Regions from separate parts of the Paenibacillus sp. J31P316 genome, predicted to be linked through region 2. Evidence: riboswitches for the same ligand, from Rfam matches in the RefSeq annotation. Region 2 holds a riboswitch; each other region holds the start of a gene.
The links. A riboswitch is a leader RNA that binds a small molecule or an ion and turns the genes downstream of it on or off. The one in region 2 is predicted to bind ZMP and ZTP.
Positions count from the first base shown of each region.

Region 1: linked by a shared signal. The riboswitch ahead of AC0YNU_RS17640 (bifunctional 5,10-methylenetetrahydrofolate dehydrogenase/5,10-methenyltetrahydrofolate cyclohydrolase) and the one ahead of AC0YNU_RS18535 (DJ-1/PfpI family protein) in region 2 are both predicted to bind ZMP and ZTP.
Region 3: linked by a shared signal. The riboswitch ahead of rpiB (ribose 5-phosphate isomerase B) and the one ahead of AC0YNU_RS18535 (DJ-1/PfpI family protein) in region 2 are both predicted to bind ZMP and ZTP.

Region 1 covers NZ_JBWDNI010000005.1:4,631-10,625, forward strand. The annotation lists gene AC0YNU_RS17635 (outer membrane protein assembly factor BamB family protein) at 1-991, opposite strand, end outside; gene AC0YNU_RS17640 (bifunctional 5,10-methylenetetrahydrofolate dehydrogenase/5,10-methenyltetrahydrofolate cyclohydrolase) at 1,416-2,270, opposite strand; ZMP/ZTP riboswitch at 2,332-2,411, opposite strand; gene AC0YNU_RS17645 (RidA family protein) at 2,561-3,019, shown strand; gene AC0YNU_RS17650 (HAD family hydrolase) at 3,087-3,815, shown strand; gene AC0YNU_RS17655 (hypothetical protein) at 3,920-4,555, opposite strand; gene coaD (pantetheine-phosphate adenylyltransferase) at 4,605-5,081, opposite strand; gene AC0YNU_RS17665 (phosphoesterase) at 5,078-5,590, opposite strand; gene AC0YNU_RS17670 (cupin domain-containing protein) at 5,623-5,955, opposite strand; gene AC0YNU_RS17675 (zinc-dependent alcohol dehydrogenase) at 5,955-5,995, opposite strand, start outside.
Region 2 covers NZ_JBWDNI010000005.1:224,369-230,363, reverse strand. The annotation lists gene AC0YNU_RS18550 (aminoacyl-histidine dipeptidase) at 1-266, shown strand, start outside; gene AC0YNU_RS18545 (MarR family winged helix-turn-helix transcriptional regulator) at 383-1,078, opposite strand; gene AC0YNU_RS18540 (quinone oxidoreductase family protein) at 1,346-2,317, shown strand; ZMP/ZTP riboswitch at 2,448-2,527, shown strand; gene AC0YNU_RS18535 (DJ-1/PfpI family protein) at 2,595-3,176, shown strand; gene AC0YNU_RS18530 (hypothetical protein) at 3,195-3,614, shown strand; gene AC0YNU_RS18525 (copper amine oxidase N-terminal domain-containing protein) at 3,682-4,638, opposite strand; gene AC0YNU_RS18520 (Stf0 family sulfotransferase) at 4,919-5,650, shown strand; gene AC0YNU_RS18515 (hypothetical protein) at 5,853-5,995, shown strand, end outside.
Region 3 covers NZ_JBWDNI010000013.1:77,044-83,038, reverse strand. The annotation lists gene spoIIR (stage II sporulation protein R) at 1-554, shown strand, start outside; gene AC0YNU_RS25355 (L-threonylcarbamoyladenylate synthase) at 718-1,818, shown strand; gene AC0YNU_RS25350 (manganese efflux pump MntP) at 2,242-2,802, shown strand; gene AC0YNU_RS25345 (low molecular weight protein arginine phosphatase) at 2,843-3,424, shown strand; ZMP/ZTP riboswitch at 3,498-3,580, shown strand; gene rpiB (ribose 5-phosphate isomerase B) at 3,700-4,167, shown strand; gene AC0YNU_RS25335 (TIGR01440 family protein) at 4,175-4,789, shown strand; gene AC0YNU_RS25330 (serine hydroxymethyltransferase) at 4,903-5,995, shown strand, end outside.

The sequences.
Region 1 (5,995 bases), 220 kb from region 2:
AGTCGCCCCCGTCGCCGATATAGGCCGCGGCCACCGCATCCGGATCGTCGTTCATATTATACGAGAATACGCCGTTATCCTGAGTCACGACGTAGATGTCGTTGCCGTCGACCGTGACGAACTTTGGCGCTTGGACGAGTGGATCGAGAGCCGTGCTGACTTTGACGTATTCGCGGCTTCCCGTCACCTTGCCGGTCTTGGCGTTCACGGTATCGACCGTGACGACGTGTGTCGACATGTCGTTGCGCGGCCAGTCATTGTTGAAATACAGCGTATCTCCGTCCGCCTTGAGCAGCTTGTTATGGCTGCCCTCGAGTCTCCACAGCGTCTTGCCCGTCGCCTTGTCGATCGCGTAGAAGATATTCACCGTGATCGCGCCGGATTCCCAAGCTCCGACAAGCAGCAGGTTATCCAGCATAATCGTTTCACCATGACCCCCGCCGCCGCTTCCTGCCGCCCACTTCAGTTTGCCCGTCGCGAGATCAATGGCCGCCAAACCGGTATTCGAGAATGCATAGATCGCGGAGCCATCGGTTTGGAGCGAGGCGAGCGTCTTGTCCTTCGTTTGGTACAGCCGCTTGCCCGCGCCCGTCGACGCATTCACTCGATAGACGCTTCCGTCCGCGGCGCCGACATAGACGAAGTTCCCGGCAATGACGGCCGAGCCCGGCTGCAGCTTGGAGCCGAACGTCCAAAGCGTCTTGCCCGATACGATGCCGCGTGCCGTCAACGCGCCATTCTTGACGTAGTACAGATTCTTCGCCCCGACAACCGGCGGAATGAGGGTCCTGTCCGTGCTGGATGGCCGGTCGAGCTCCGCGCTCCATAGCGGCACGGCTGCCGGAACGGGATTCTCGAAGCCGTAGCTCGTGTTCAGGCTATAGCTTGGCGCACTGCCGTATTGCGCGGAAGCCGTGCCCGCGTCTCCCAGGGAAGTGATGACGAGTCCCGCAGCAAGCACGCCGAACAACGTGCGTTTGAGTTTGCGCATGGTAAAATGCCTCCTTCGAATCGCTTGGGTATGTCCTGGTACTAGACGGTTGCAGCTTCCACAAAGTTACAGCAAGCATTCGAAACGTGACGGAAGACACACCTACCAAGGCAGCACGAAAAAGCCCGCTTGCCCCGTGGAACGAAGGGGTAAGCGGGCTTTTATCGCAGAGGCGGCTTCAGGCCGCACTTGCTCTTGGCGGAAGTACTGCACTAACCTGTTGCTGTTGCTGTTGCTGTTGCTGTTGCTGTTGCTGTTGCTGTTGCTGTTGCTGTTGCTGTTGCTGTTGCTGTTGCTGTTGCTGTTGCTCTGGCTGTTGCTCTTGCTATTGCTGGTGTTGTGGCTGTTGCTCTGGCTATTGCTGGTGTTGTGGCTGTTGCTCTGGCTGTTGCTGTGGCAGTTGCTACTGGTCTCTTACGTCTTGCTACTGTTGCGCCCCGAACTTCTCCGCCGCATCCACCGTATGCTTCAGCAGCGTCGCGATCGTCACCGGCCCTACGCCTGCCGGTACCGGCGTGATGGCGGAGGCATTCGCCGAGCACGCTTCATAATCCACATCCCCGATATTGCCGGGATTGTAGCCGGCATCGAGCACGACGGCGCCCGGCTTGATCCAATCGCCTTGCACGAAATTCGGCTTGCCGACGGCAGCGACGACGATATCCGCCTGCTTGACGACGGCGGGCAAGTCGGTCGTCCGCGAATGGCAGGTCGTGACCGTCGCGTCCGCGTTCAACAGCATGGCGGACACGGGCTTGCCGAGAATCGGGCTCCTGCCGATGACGACGGCATGACGGCCCTGCACGAGCAGCTTGTAATAGTCCAGTATCGCCATGACCGCCGCCGGCGTGCAGGACGGATAATCCGCGAAGCCGAACGCGTTCTGCGCGAAGCCGAGCGTCGTCACCCCGTCGACGTCTTTCTCGATGGCGATCGCCTCGAAAGCCGCGCGCTCATCGATGCCATGCGGCACGGGATGCTGCAGCAGGATGCCGTGCACGGCCTTGTCCGCGTTCAATTCGCGGATCGCGGCGATCAGCTCCTCGGTCGTCGTCCTGGCTGGCAAGTCAACGCGAATCGAAGCAATTCCGAGCCGCCTGCAGGCATTCCCTTTCATCCGCACGTACGTTGCGGAGGACGGGTCATCGCCGACCAGAATCGTAGCCAGACAAGGCGTAATCCCCTTTGCAGCCAGCTTCGCAATGCGAGCAGACAATTGCGCCTTGATGCTTTCCGCGACCGCATTGCCGTCAAGAATAATCGTTTCCGCTTGTGACACGAGTCTTCACCCTTTCCAATTGAGGCTATTTAAACAGAAAGAGGCAAGGGATATGCTCCCTTACCTCTGCCCAGGCGTACGGCCGTATGAACGATGTGCTCCCCCGCGGTTCGCCGCGTTACGCCAGTCACACTCGCTTGTGAATCGATAGTTGTAGGATACACCCGCGATGCCGGCAAAGCAACCCCCGTCCTGGAATAATCCATTGTGAAGGAGAAATAGGATTGTATTGAATTAAATCCGAACAAGCAGTACAATGTGGAAAATTCACCCACGACGGAGGAGCGCACATGCCTGAGCAGTCGGTAGATGATAGACTGGCATCATTAGGAATTCTATTGCCCGTTGCCAGCGAGCCAGCGGCAAAATACGCGAACTGCGTGAACGTAAACGGACTGTTGTTTGTTTCCGGGAAAGGCCCTGCCGGCAAACCGAAAGGGAAGCTGGGAAAGGATTTTACGACCGCGGAAGGCTATCAATTCGCTAGAGAGACGGGGATTGAGATATTGGCCGTCCTGAGATCGGCATTGGGCTCGCTGGATAAAGTGAAACGGGTCGTGAAGCTCCAAGGCTTCGTCAATGCGGATCCGGATTTCGAAGAACACCACAAGGTGCTGAACGGATGCTCCGATCTCATGCTGGATGTATTCGGCGACCGCGGCCAGCATGCCCGTTCCGTCCTGGGAGCGGTCTCCTTGAGAGATAATCTGCCGATTATCGTGGATTCTATTTTTGAAGTCGAGGAATAAAAAGCGACCGAGCCTACGTATATTGTAATCCTGCAAGCATGTTAAGAGTTGCTGAGGGGGACCGAGGATGCGGCCAATCCGACTGATTTTATTCGACCTGGACGATACGCTCGTTCATTTCGATGACTATTGGGAGATTTCCGTCAAGGAAACGTTTACGCAGCATTATTTCACGAGCGAGCTCGACACGAACGAGATGTTCGCGATCTTCGAACGAGTCACCGAGCGTTTGGTCGAACAATTGGATAATCTGCAAATCACGGTCGAAGATTTTCGGGTGAAACGATTTCTGCATGCGATGGAGCAGGCCGGGAAGGAAGCGGACCCCGCCATCGCATTCGATTTTGAGCAGCTCTATCAATCCACCAGCAAGCGTCATATGAAGCCCGATCACGACGTCAACAAGCTGATCGGCGAGCTTCACGGACATTATCAAGTCGGGATCATCACCAACGGGAGCAAGGATTGGCAGCTGCATAAGCTCGAGGCCATTCAATTGAGCGATGCGTTAGCTTCAGAGCTTGTATTTATTTCCGGTGCCGTTGGACATGAGAAGCCGACCCGCGAAATTTATCAGCACATCCTGCGCGCCACCTCCCTGCGGCCCGAGCAAGTCCTTGTCGTGGGGGACTCCTGGACGAACGATGTTGCCGGCCCGATGGATAACGGCATGCAATCCGTGTGGTTCAATAAGAAGAACAAGCCCCTGCCTCATGGGCATTGTCCGCTGGCAGTCATTCATCACTTGTCGGAATTACGAGCCCTATTATTGTCCTCCGGGGCGGAAGAGATTTAACGCCTTCCATAGGCATAAAAAGCGGCAGTCTATCTCGTGAGCTTCCACGATAATAGGCTGCCGTTGCTTGTGAATATGGAGTTATAGTATCGCAAGACCTCTTGTTAATCTTGCATGGTCGGCAAGAAAATGTTGATCAGCTCGTTCAGCGGACGGAAATTATCCTTGTCGATAAGCACGACCAACAGTTCATTGCCCGTATCCGAGAAGAAGAACCGTTTGGGGCTGCCGCTCGCGGCAAGCAATTCAGAGAAGATCGCGAACAATTCGAGACTCAGCCAATCGTCGTTTAAAGCAAGCGCATGACGATAGACTTTATCGTCGGCACGAAAGGAAATCCAGCACTCGCCAGCCTCGATATCCACGTAATCCTGCGAATCCGTGACAATCATATCCGGAGCAAGCATCGTCGCAATTCGCTCCAGTTTCAGCACATAATCCCCATGATCCTCGATGCATTCCCGATCGAAGCACCAAACGTCGTCGGTCATGAATACGCCTTCGTAACCGTCTTCGCCGCTTTGCTCCCGCCCCATGGTCAATAACAGGTGAATATACGGGTTTCCTCCACGATCTCCGAGCTCCACGTCCATGATGCTTCTCAACTGTTCAATCTCCGCATCCGGTTTGAGCCTTATTCCTGCGGCTCGAAGATGCTCCAGCTGCTTATCGATCGGAATAGGGTCGTACGATGGCGTATCGCTTGCCGCTCTGATCTTGCGTTTAAATAGACCGAACACGTACAGGATTCCCCTTTCCACGGCTTCATCCAGGCCGCGGTGCAGCCACCTACACCGTAAACGTGACCATTCTCGCATACGCGTCGCGGTTCATATACGCCTGCGCCAGCTCGGTCTTATTCGACTGGAGAAACATTCGCACGAGCGAGCTGCTCGTCTGAATGTCCTTGAGGTACGGCGACAGATAGACGGTGTCCGCCTTCGTCGTGCTGCGCATGTACTGCTCCAGCTGCAGCTCGTACTCCAGGTCCGTCGAATTGCGAATGCCGCGAATAACGGCCTTTATGCCGTTGGCATTAACATAGTCCGCGACGATGCCCTCGAACGGCACGACGACCGCATTGGACATATGGCCGATCGACAGCTGCACGAGCTCGGTACGCTGCGCGATGTCGAAGTAATGCTTCTTGCTCCGGTTGTTCGCGATGATGACATGGACCTCGTCGAATAGGCTGCCCGCCCGCTCGATGACCGAGATATGCCCCAGCGTAATGGGGTCGAAGCTTCCCGCGTAGACGACCCTCATGACTGTTCCTCGCTCGGCACCACGGCGTCGCGGATCTGCTCGAAGGTGAGCGGCGTATAATCCCAATGCTCCACGCTGACGTTGAAATAGTTGTTGCCCTCGTACTTCTGCCCGTGGATATGGCCATGCACGTTCACGTACGGCATATGCTTGTTCATATACATCGGCTCATGCGAGAGGAAGAAGAAATCCTTGTAGATGATCGGATGCTCGCTCACCTCGTCGAAGCCGACGCTCAGCCACCATTGGCGCGAACGCCCCCGGTCGTGATTGCCGAGGATGAGATGCTTGTAGCCGTTCAGCCGCGAGACGATCGCCGCCGTCTTGTCCCGGTTCAGGAACGAGAAATCGCCGAGATGGAACACCTTGTCCTCGGGACCGACGACCGCGTTCCACTTCTCGATCATCGCCTCGTTCATTTCGTCGGCGTTCGCAAACGGCCGGGATTCGAAATCGATGATATGCTTGTGACCGAAATGATGGTCGGAGATGAAAAATACCTTTGCCATCGGTTCACGTTCACGCTCCTTGTTCGGTTTCGTTACTCGCCGTCCGAGATCGTCGCGAGCAGGTCGGCCCGCAGCGGAGTAAACGTCTCCACGACGACCGTGTCCACCAGTGCCGTTACCTCATGCACCGCATCGCCCGGAATGACGAATTGCTCTCCCGCTTCGGCGACGGTAATCTCGCCGTTCATCTCGAGCTGCAGCCGGCCGCTGACGACGTAGGTCAGCTGCTCGTGCGGATGCGAGTGCGCCAATCCGACCGAGCCGGCCTTCAGCGACACCGTCATGCTCATGATCGTCTTGCCCGGCGGGAAAATTTTGCGCTCGATCCCCGGACCCGACCCATGCCATTCATTAAAACGCGGCATTATTGTTCACCTCCCGGCACTAATAATACTTTCGATACGC
Region 2 (5,995 bases):
CGGGCTGGCCGTACCGTGCGGATTCCAAGCTGCGGCCGGTCATCGAAGCGGCGTACGAGAAACGCTTCGGCAAGCCGATCGAGATCAAGGCGATCCATGCCGGCCTCGAGTGCGGCGTGCTGATCGAGAAGATGCCGGACCTCGATGCCGTTTCGTTCGGCCCGAACATGTACGAGATCCACACCCCGGACGAGCATCTGTCGATCTCGTCGGTGGAGCGGACATGGCCGTTCATCGAGGACGTGCTTCGGTCGCTGAAAGGATAGGAACGTGCTAGCCCGCTTTGGAGTAGGAATTGTTGCACGTCATACACAAAACAGCCAGGCCTCTTAGGGGCTTGGCTGTTTTTATTGCTATAGGATAGCGGGACACAGCTGCTATATTAGCTGCCTTGTCCTGTGGCTTGTCCCGCGCCTACAATTTTGCCCGCAAGGGCAGCGAGCTGCGAGCGCTCCGTCTCCGTAAGACCTTCAACGGCGGCATGCAGCTGCCGCTCGATCTCGGCGCCGCCCACTTGCACTAACTGCTGCCCGGCACTAGTGATGCGCACGTTGAATCCGCGCTTATCGCTCGGAGAGGCTACGCGTTGGACGAGTCCACGGCGTTCGGCGCGATCGACGAGGCCGGTAATGCTCGACTTGTCGAGGCCCAGATGCTGGGCCAGCTGTAGCATGCTTGGCTCTCTGTCGCGCACGATGCCAAGGAGGCGCGTTTGAATAATCGAGAGCTCATGCTCGGCTCCGACGCGGCCAAGTATGGATTGGACCAAGAAGGACAGCTGCACTAAGCCGTCCACGATCGACAGCTTATTTGGATCATGAGCGGGTTCCGTGATCGTGTCAACGATCATGTCTAGGCGCTTGTCTATGCTTTGGTCTATGCTCTTGTCTATGTTCTTGTCTACGTTCTTGTCTATGCTCTTGTCTATGTTCTTGATTTCGCTCTTCTCTTTGTTCTTGGTCTTGTCTTTGATCTTGTCTTTAATTTTGTCCTTACTCTTGCTCTTGTCCTTGTTCTTACTCTTCATTTTGGTCTTTTCTTTGCTCTGGTCTTTTTCCTTGTCTTTGTCCTTATCCATTAGTCTCACTCCGGGTATGCCATATTTCAAAGCAAGCGACCCACGGGCACGCAAAGAAGCAGAATACGCTCAATCTAAACTTCTAATTCAAAACTCAACTTTTCCTTCAATCAATTCAAGCAAAGTTTGCCTCAAGTATACGCCTCTTCCGAGCAAAGCGCCTTCTCCTTCTATTATACCATAGGTATTGACTTTGTACGTATAACAAACTATATTTGTTTGTGAAACAAACTAAAGTCGATCATTCGATTGGAGGCCCTTATCCTTATGATACATGCTGCCGTTGTACATTCGTTCGATGCAGCTCCGAAATACGAAGCGTTCAATACGCCTGCTCCTGTCGGCAAGCATGACGTTCTTGTAGACGTTCTTGCCGCGGGATTACATCCCCGCGTGCGTTCGCAAGCGAACGGCTCGCACTACACGAGCACGGAACAACTGCCATTGATTCCCGGGATCGACGGCGTTGGACGGCTGCCGGATGGTCAGCTGGTCTATTTTGTTGCCCCCGACACTGCACTGGGGACGTTCGCGGACAAAGCGGTCATCGACGTCCGACGAAGCGTGCCCTTGCCGGGCGGAGCTGATCCGGTTCGAATCGCCGCGGCCATGAATCCGGCCATGTCGGCATGGGTCGCGCTGCGCCGCCGGGTGGAGTGGCAGCCGGGATGCAAGGTGCTGGTCCTTGGCGCGACCGGTAATTCCGGACAAATGGCCGTGCAGATCGCCAAGCTCCTGGGCGCCAGTCAGGTGATTGGAGCCGGTCGGGATCAGCGGCGTCTTGACTCCCTGCCGGCGCTCGGTGCGGATAGGGTCGTATCGCTGGCAGGCGATCCGGAGGCAGCCGCAGAGCGTGTCGGAGAGGCAGCATGCGACGTGGACATCGTAATTGATTACCTCTGGGGCAAGCCTGCCGAGCTGACGATGGTTCCCATGCTGACACGAAGAGCCGATCGAAGCCAGGCGCTGACTTGGATCCAAATCGGTTCCGTCGCCGGCCCGACGGCTGGGGTACCTTCAGCCGCGCTGCGATCGGCCAACTTCACCCTGCTTGGCAGCGGCCAAGGCTCGGTTACGGCGGCGGGGTATTTGGCCGAATTCCCGGCGCTGATCGACGCGATTGCAAGCGGAAGCCTTCACGCGAACGCGGTACCTTATCCGCTTGCCCGCGTGGAGGAAATTTGGTCGGCGCCTGCAGTTGCAGGGGAGAGGGTTGTTTTCGTCCCGTCGACATCGTGAGGACTGCTTGCTGTACTGATTGCTCTTCGGCGAACAGCGAGCAGCGAGTAGCGTGGAAGTTGCTTGGTGTCATCTTTCGTTTTTTGGCTCTTGCTTTATTTGCAATTTTCAGACTATAATCGAGGTGATTTCTGTTATGTGTGACTGGCGTAACGTGGAGACCCACGGGGGAGCACATATTTCATAGCGCCGTACGCCTGGGCAGAGGTAAGGGGATTTCCCCTTGCCTCTTCGTGCTTTTATAGCGTTCGGAGGACATTGACGAGGAGGGGTTTGAATGAGAATCGCGTTTATTTTGTTTGATGGAGTTACGTTCTTGGACTTTGTCGGGTTTTACGATGTGATTAACCGGTTGACACATTTTGAAGCAATCAAGGATACGACCTGGGATATTTGCGGCATGAGCGATACCGTTACCGACGAGCTTGGCATGACGATCAACGTGAATCGAGTAAAGCCGGATTTATCCGAATACGATATGATTTTTGTTCCTGGGGGAATGGGGACGAGAGCGTTGCGGTTTGACGAATCGTTCATATCCTGGCTGCAAGGCGCGATCGACGCCCGTTATATCGTCTCGGTGTGCACCGGAGCTTTATTACTCGGAGCGGCCGGGTATCTGCAGCAATCGAAGGCTACGACACACCCTTTCACATATGAGCTGCTGGAGCCCTATGCCCAAGAAGTCGTCCGCACCCGAATCGTGCATCACGGTAATGTGATTACGGCCGGAGGAGTCGCGACGTCCATAGACTTGGGCTTATACGTGGTTGGACTCTTCCTGAATGCGAGCGAAGTCGACAGCATTAAGAAGCAAATGGATTATCCCTATACGCCGACTGGGATTGTGATCGTATAAACGAAGGAGATGTTACCTTTGCAGGTCGTAAAATACTTCATGCTATGGATTTCGTTTATCTTCTTATTCACGGCTGCCGTGTTGGGCCTGGAACTCACGGAGGGATTCAAAATCACGACAACGGAATATTACGGCTTTCATAATATCGGCCTTATTTTTGTCGCGGCGATGTTTCTGCTGGCTTGCGTCGTTTATCCGATCGTTCTGCTGCCGTTGTCTATCGTGATGAGGAGGCTCGTGAAGGCTGCGATTGGCAAAGTGCTGCTATTTTGTTGCATTGGCGGGATCGGCGGGGCTTATATGTTCCACTTCTTGTACAATGACAGTTTTGTTCAAGAATATGATTTGAGCAGCGGCACCGCAGTGCTGCTCTTCGGCGCTGTGGGCGTCGTCTATGCCTTGATTGATCATAATTTGCAGCGTCGAACAGCTCGCTAATACAATGTCGGGGGATTGGAAAAAGCGCCTGGACATTGTCGGGGCGCTTTTGCTTATTGGCTATGAATTAGATCTTCGTATATGCGATCGAATGCATATAGTAGGGATCGCCCTCATCGGCGTCTAGATTGTTCAGATGGATGGTGACTGAGAACGCGGTGGATTTATATGTGGCTTCAAGTTCGAGACCGCCATACAAGAGCGCGGTTGCGAGTAAACCATAGTCGTCGTCCGCGAACTCTTCGGCGTATTGCGCTTGCGTATCCTCGTCTACATACCAAACGACGTCATCGGCAACGGCGCCTTTATTGTAAACCTTCTCGAGGTAGGTCTTATCTTTCTCGTAAGCTGCTAATGCCCCGTCAAAATCATCGGTGCTGTCGTCGAACATGTAGTAGACTTCTGTTAGTTTCCCGCCCTTGAAATCGTAAACGATACTGCCTGTCACGCCGTTCGGAAGCGTGGCGTCATAGTAGGTCAGGGAGGCATTGCCATCCGCGTCTTTATCGGAGTCGGTCAGCTCGTTCTTCTCGATCTTCTTCACTTGCTCGACCGTTAGACCGAAGCTCAGCTGGAAGAAATGATCGACGGCAGCCGGCTTGCCGATTTGAACGACTTGAAGCGTTTTGTCGTAAACGGTAGGTATCTTGAGCGTCTCGGTCATGAACTTCACCGGTACGTAAACGGTGCTGCCGATTACTTTGGGCGCAGCGGTCAATAATTTCTTCTGTCCGTTGACGAATGCGCTTTTGCCGCCGACGGCGAATGTGATTTTGACATTGGCGCGCTTTAAAGTATACAGTTTCGCCTTCGAGTCGTAGGAAGCTGTATAGCCCAGCGCTGCGAACACGGACTTGTAAGGCAAGTAGACGCCGGTCTTGTCCACGGCAGGAGCACTGTCAGCCATCATACGCTGTCCGTTGACGAACAGAATGGGGCTTGCGTTGTCAGTCGCGGCAGCCGGAAGCGCGAAGGCAATCACGAGAATGAAGGCAAGCAGGGTGGAAACGAATTTCTTCTTCATTAGTACAAGCAACCTCCTAGTGTGGGAAAAACTTTCTCTATCGTAAGATAATAGCAGAACTAGAAACCGTCCTTTATCATACTACGGAATTCGCTTTGGAGTCATTAGTTGGTTGGCATACACCGATTGCAAGCCGTATCAGATCCTTTCTGATGCGGCTTTTTTAGGTAGAGAATTCTTCTTAACGAATCACTGCCTATAATCACGTCCTCCCGGTTGTTACAATAACTCTCAGCATCAGGTTGTGCATCCAAATGAAATTAGAGAGAGAGGAATTCGTATGACCGTACCCAAACAAAGCTATACGATCTGGTTCTCGCAGCGAACCGGAAGCACCTTATTGAATCGAGCGCTGGCCTCCACCGGAGTGGCTGGCGACCCGAGCGAATGGCTCCACCTGGACCACGCGAGCCCAGAAGCTTTCACGCGCGAAGACCTTGAAGAACGATGGAGGTGCGGCACAACGCCGAACGGCGTGTTCGGATTGAAGAATAGCTTCAAGCAACGGTGGATTGACGCCTTTCGCGTGATGTTCGAGCTTCCGCCGAATGCTAAGCGGGCTGAGGTGTGGAGCACGGCGTTCCCGAACTGCAACAAGCATATTTACATGACGCGCCGCAACAAAGTGAGGCTGGCTGTCTCGTGGTGGCGTGCCATCGTCTCCGGAGAGTGGCATCGCGAGTTTGGCCAAGAACCGCAGGAGCAGGATATCGCCGGTCAGTATAAATATGAGGCCATCAATCATCTGCTCTTTGAATGCTCCATCCGCGAAGCAGCCATAGAAGACTTCTTCTCCGAGTCCAACATCGTGCCGCTGACGATCGTTTACGAAGATTTCATTCAGGACTATGAGGGAACCGTCAGACGCGTCCTGGAATTCCTGGAAATTCCCGCTGATGACGTGACGATCGCCCCGCCGTCGTTGGACAAACTAGCGGATGAGGTTGCGGAGGAATGGGTCCAGCGGTTTCGCGGAGAAAGCCAGAAGGACTGGGAGGTTAAACATTGGTAGGCATTCTCGTCCTCGTCGGATTGCAGCTTAGCAATTATCGTCTTAGATTCTATGATTCTACTTAGCATAAGCAAAGTGCGAGGTTGAAGCGCCATTGTCTTCATGAGGCAGTCGATTGTATTGGCTGTCTTTTTTCCATTTTCAGGATGGATTTGCGTAACTTTTCCTGACCGGATGCAGTCTATAAAACAGGGGGGAGTTTATGCGAAAAGTTGTGGCAATCGGCGTATTGTTGATTTTGGTGTTCGGCATGGTAGTCCTGTATTCCATTCAAAAACAACATTTCTCGGCTAAACGGACCTTCGATGAAATTGCCCCGGGAGAAGTGGTACGGATTGCATACCG
Region 3 (5,995 bases), on a different contig from region 2:
GCGAGGTTCGCGATGCGATCGTCGAAGAAATGAAAACCTGGGTCACCGGTCCGCAAACGATCGAGGAAGCCCGCAGCACGATCAATGCCCACATGGACGACATCGACACCCTGATTGCCGCGAAGCTGAATGCGCGCGGATTCCATTACGGCTACAAGGCGGAACTCGGCATCGTCCCGTTCCCCACCAAAATATATGGCACGGAAGTTTATCCCGCAGGCAACTATGAAGCCCTTCGCATCACCCTCGGCGCTGGTGCCGGACAAAACTGGTGGTGCGTGCTGTTTCCTCCCCTCTGCTTCGTGGATGCCGTAAGCGGCGAAGCTTCGACGCCGGCGGCAGCGGCAGTGACGACAGCGACAGCCAAGGCAGGCGATGCCGGAAATAGCGGCGGCAAGCAAGCGGACAACGCAGCAAACGTGAAGCAGGCAGACGCGAAAGCCCCTACGGCAGACGGAAGCGACAACGGCGCGCCGCAGCAGCCGGAAGTGAAGTTCTTCCTGTGGGAGCTGCTCAAATCGATCTTCAGCTTTTTCAAGCATCTGTTCAGCTAATGACGGGCAACAGGCTCACTCGCGTTATGCGAATGGGCCTGCTGTTTTTTTGTTCCACCCTGTCCTGCGCCGTAAGTGGCGCTTTGTTTCATGCGGTGACGCGTATGGTATAATAGCTATAAAAAGAAGCATTTTTGCAGAAGCTGGAGAACCGACCGTGAACATGAATTTACCTGTACGAAATACAAGCTTTTGGAGCGTGGACAGCCAGGACCCGGATCGTGAGCAGCTGAGAGCGGCCGCGGAACTGTTAAGAGCGGGCGGCACCGTCGCCTTCCCGACGGAGACCGTGTACGGGCTTGGCGCCGACGCGCGCCGAACGGAAGCGGTGGCGCGGATATTCGAGGCCAAAGGCAGGCCTTCGGACAATCCGCTCATCGTTCATATCTCGGACCTTGCGCAGCTCGCGGAGCTGACGCTGCCGCTGGAGTCCGAGGGAGCCGGCGCGTTAGCGGATCGTCTCATGGACCGGTTTTGGCCGGGACCGCTGACGATCGTGCTGCCCGTGAAGCCGGGCGCGGTATCCGCGCGCGTCACCGCAGGCCTCGATACGGTGGCCGTGCGCATGCCTGCACACGCCGTTGCGCTCGCGCTAATCGCGGAATCGGGCTGCCCGCTCGCCGCGCCAAGCGCCAACCGCTCGGGCCGTCCGAGTCCGACGCTTGCCTCGCATGTGCAGGGCGACTTGAGCGGCCGCATCGACGGGATCGTCGATGGCGGCGCCGCCGGCGTGGGACTGGAGTCGACCGTCGTCGAGGTGGTGGACGGCGGCACGGTACGTATCTTGCGGCCGGGCGGGGTGACCGCCGAGGCGCTGCAGGAGGCCGGCGCGGCGGTCGTCTATGACGCCGTCGCCGCGCCGGAGGCCGCGGAAGACGCGGGTGCCGCGCAGGCTCCGCGATCGCCCGGCATGAAGTACGCGCACTATGCGCCGCAAGGGCAGATGCAGCTGGTCAAAGGCGACCCCGATGCGGTCGCGGCCTGGATCGCCGCCGCCGTCCGCCAAGCGCGGGAGAGCGGCGAGCGGACCGGCGTGCTCGCCTTTGCCGAGCATGCCGCTCGGTACGAGGCCGACTGCGTGCTCGTCGTCGGCAGCCTGGCGCGGCTCGACACTGCCGCGCACGGCTTATACGCCTCGCTGCGCGAGTTCGATGCGCAGGGGGTGCAGCGCATCTGGGCCGAGACGTGCCCCGAGCACGGCATCGGGCACGCGCTCATGAACCGCCTGGCCAAGGCAGCCGGCCACTCCGTCGTCCGCGTCTAGCGCGACCCTCGCGTCGCAGCCTGCTCGCGCGGTAAGCAGTGCATCCCATTTCGCTGAAGAGGTGCACCTAGTGCACCACATTGGCCGAAAACTGGACGATGCCAGCCAAGAGGTGCACCTCGAGCACCACATGCGTAACGCCAGCCAGAATTCCGGCGAAGGGTGCGCCGGGTGCCGCCGGCCGCACTTTATCCCAGCCACGCCCGCAGTGTCTGCCGCACGAATTGCGCACCCTCGCGGCAGAACGCATAGAATCACAACCGCCAACTGTCCGGGCGCCCGGCGGTAACCTGCCCCCGGCGCTTCGAATCGCCGTTTCCGCCCTCCACAAGCTCTCCCGCCAATCGCCCCAGCCCTTCCGGTCATCTTTCCAACCTTGTCCGCATATGCTTGGATGAGATTATGGACAGGGAGTGGTTCGGCATGGTTGAGGCGGGCATGCACGCGGGGCAGTTGATGACACTGGTTATCATCGCGCTGGCACTCGGGATGGATGCATTTTCGCTTGGCGTGGGCATCGGGCTCAAAGGCATTCGGCTGCTGGATATTCTCAAGCTGAGCGCGCTCATCGCGCTTTTTCATATCTTGATGCCGGTGATGGGCATTTTTACGGGCAATTACGTCGGCGCGCTGCTTGGCAGCGTGGCCGCTCTGGCCGGGGGAGGGCTGCTGCTCTTGCTCGGCGGCCATATGATTTACACCTCGCTCCGCGGAGGGGCGGTGACGTCGATCAATCCCCGCAGCGCATGGGGCATGCTGATCTTCGCCCTCAGCGTCAGCATCGATTCGTTCTCGGTCGGACTATCGCTTGGCATGTTCGCCGTGGATATGCTGGTCGCTGTGCTGTTGTTCGGCTTGGCCGGCGGCTGCATGTCGATCGCGGGGCTGATGCTCGGCCGCAGGGTCAGCTCCAGCCTGGGCGAATATGGGGAAGCGATCGGCGGCGTCATTCTATTTACGTTTGGGCTGTTGATCATATTCTGAAGACAGTAAGCCAACAATCAACCTAGAGGAGGTTTCTCGTATGAAACGGATCTTATTCGTATGTACCGGTAACACCTGCCGTTCGCCGATGGCGGAGGCTATGCTTCGGTCTCTGGCCCAGAAGCGCGGCATGGCGCTGGAGGTCCGCTCCGCCGGCGTATCCACCGTCGACGGATTGCCCGTATCGACGAACGCGCAGTCCGTGCTTCGCCGCCGGGACATTCAACATAACAACGGCTCCACCGCGCTCGAGAGCGGTTCGGTTACCTGGGCCGACCTCATATTGACGATGACGGCCAGCCACAAACGGCATCTGCTCCAGCGCTTCCCGGCGGCCGTCGACAAGACGCATACGCTGCTGGAATTCGTGCATCACGACGAAGAAGGACAGCGGCGCATCGCGGAGCTCGAGAGCCTGTACACGGATTTTCAAATGAAGCAGGCGCTCGGCGGGCAGCTGACGGACGCGGAGCGCCGCAGGCTGCTGGAGCTGGAAGCTGGCATCCCGAGCTTCGACATCGCCGATCCCTTCGGCGGCTCGCTGCAGATCTACGAGGAGAGCGCCGCGGAGATCGAGAAAGCCCTCCACAAGCTGCTCGACCGGCTGCAGCAGCGTAAATAATTGGGTGGGGCATTTCGTCCGGAACGGATTGATTTTGCCGGCATGATCCGGTATGATAAAAGCAATTAAAGACGGTTTCCGATGTAACTGGCGACGAAAGTGGGTCCAACCACGGTGGAGCATCGGATCATACGGCCGGTCGCCTGGGCAAAGAGCAGCGTGCGTAAGCATGCTTGCTCTTTTTTCGTCTTTTCCAGCGAAATCAGGTATACTAGAACCATTGTGAATCGACAATTTCCGCCATCGCGCGGTCTCAATCGGGAGGTATATGCAGGATGAAAATCGCCATCGGAGCAGACCACGGGGGCTATAGCCTAAAGGAAGTCGTAGTCCCTTTCATTCAATCGCTGGGCCATGAAGTGGAGGATGTCGGCTGCGACTGCGAGCAGTCCGTTGATTATCCGGATTATGCGCTGCCGGTATGCGAGCTGGTCGCGCAAGGGAAAGCTGACCGGGGTATTCTCATTTGCGGCACCGGCATCGGCATGTCGATCGCCGCGAACAAAGTAACGGGCATCCGCTGCGCGCTCGTGCACGACATGTTTTCGGCACAGGCTACGCGCGACCATAACGACACCAACGTATTGGCTATGGGCGAGCGCGTCATCGGACCGGGCATGGCGCAGGAAATCATCCGCATCTGGCTGGAGACGCCGTTCTCAGGCGGCGAGCGTCATGTCGGCCGCTTGAGCAAAGTGAAGCAGATCGAATCGAAATACGCGCATCCCGCGCACGCGGAATAAGGAGCGGATGACCGTGAGCCATACGGATACGGAAGCGGCTTGGCAGCCGGCACGGCTGACGAGCGACGTGGAGACGGCCGTTCGCGAGCTGTCGGCAGCGGGAGGCCTTCGACAAGGGCAGCTGCTCGTCGTGGGCGTGTCCACGAGCGAGGTGCTGGGCCAGCGGATCGGCACGTCCGGCACGCTGGAGACGGCGGAAGCGATCTATGCCGGCATCGAGGCGGTGCGGCGCGAGCTTGGGTTTTACCCGGTATTTCAATGCTGCGAGCACTTGAACAGGGCGCTTGTCATCGAACGCGAAGCGGCGGAGCGCTACGGGCTCGAGCTCGTATCGGCTGTTCCGGTACGCAAGGCGGGCGGCTCCATGGCGGCCTACGCGTTCCGAGCGCTGCCTGACGCTTGCCTCGTCGAAACCGTGCAGGCGCATGCCGGCATCGATATCGGCGATACGTTCATCGGCATGCATTTGAAGCGCGTCGCGGTGCCGGTACGGCCATCCGTCCGTTCGATCGGATCCGCTCATTTGACGATGGCCTTTACGAGGCCGAAGCTGATCGGCGGGGAACGTGCGGTTTATGTACGCGAGGCGGAGGCAGACTCTACTAGCAGCAATTGTGACTAAACATTGTCATTACTACGCGTATGCCTCAAGGTCGGGTTGATTGTTTTTCCGAATCATCACGTATTTCCCGGCATCGGGCTGCGCTCATCTAACTTTTAGGAGGATATACAATTATGGAAAACCTACGTAAGCAAGATCCCGAAATTTTGAAAGCCATGGGCCTGGAGCTGCAACGCCAGCGCGACAACATCGAGCTGATCGCATCCGAGAACATCGTCTCCGAGGCGGTTCTTGAAGCCATGGGCTCCGTTCTGACGAATAAGTACGCCGAAGGCTATCCGGGTAAACGCTACTACGGCGGCTGCGAGCATGTCGATATCGCGGAAGATATCGCGCGCAACCGTGCCAAAGAACTGTTCGGCGCAGAGCATGCCAACGTTCAGCCTCACTCCGGCGCGCAAGCGAACATGGCTGTTTACCTGGCAGCCTTGAATCCTGGGGACACCGTACTCGGCATGAACCTCGCGCACGGCGGTCACCTGACGCACGGAAGCCCGGTCAATGCATCCGGCCTGCTGTATAACTTCGTAGCTTACGGCGTTAACGAGAACACGTTCACGATCGATTACGAAGAAGTGCGCAAGCTGGCATTCAAGCACCGCCCTCGCATGATCGTCGCAGGCGCTTCGGCGTACCCGCGCATCATCGATTTCGAGAAACTCGGCCAAATCGCGAACGACGTAGGCGCGCTGCTCTTCGTTGACATGGCGCATATCGCTGGCCTCGTGGCCGCGGGTCTTCACCCAAGCCCGGTGCCGCACGCGCACTTCGTGACGACGACGACGCACAAGACGCTTCGCGGACCTCGCGGCGGTATGATCCTGTGCCGCAAAGCATGGGCGCAAGCGATCGACAAAGCGGTATTCCCAGGCTCCCAAGGCGGCCCGTTGATGCACATTATCGCGGCCAAAGCAGTTGCATTCGGCGAAGCGCTGCAGCCTTCGTTCAAAGAATACGGCAAGAACGTCATCGACAACGCCAAAGCGTTGGCTGAAGGACTGATCGCGCAAGGCATCAACATCGTTTCCGGCGGCACGGACAATCACCTCATGCTGATCGATCTGCGCAACCTGAACATCACGGGCAAAGACGCCGAGCATGTACTGGATTCCGTCCAAATTACGGTCAACAAAAACGCGATTCCGTTTGATCCGACTAGCCCGTTCATCACGAGCGGTATCCGTATCGGCACGCCTGCGGCGACTT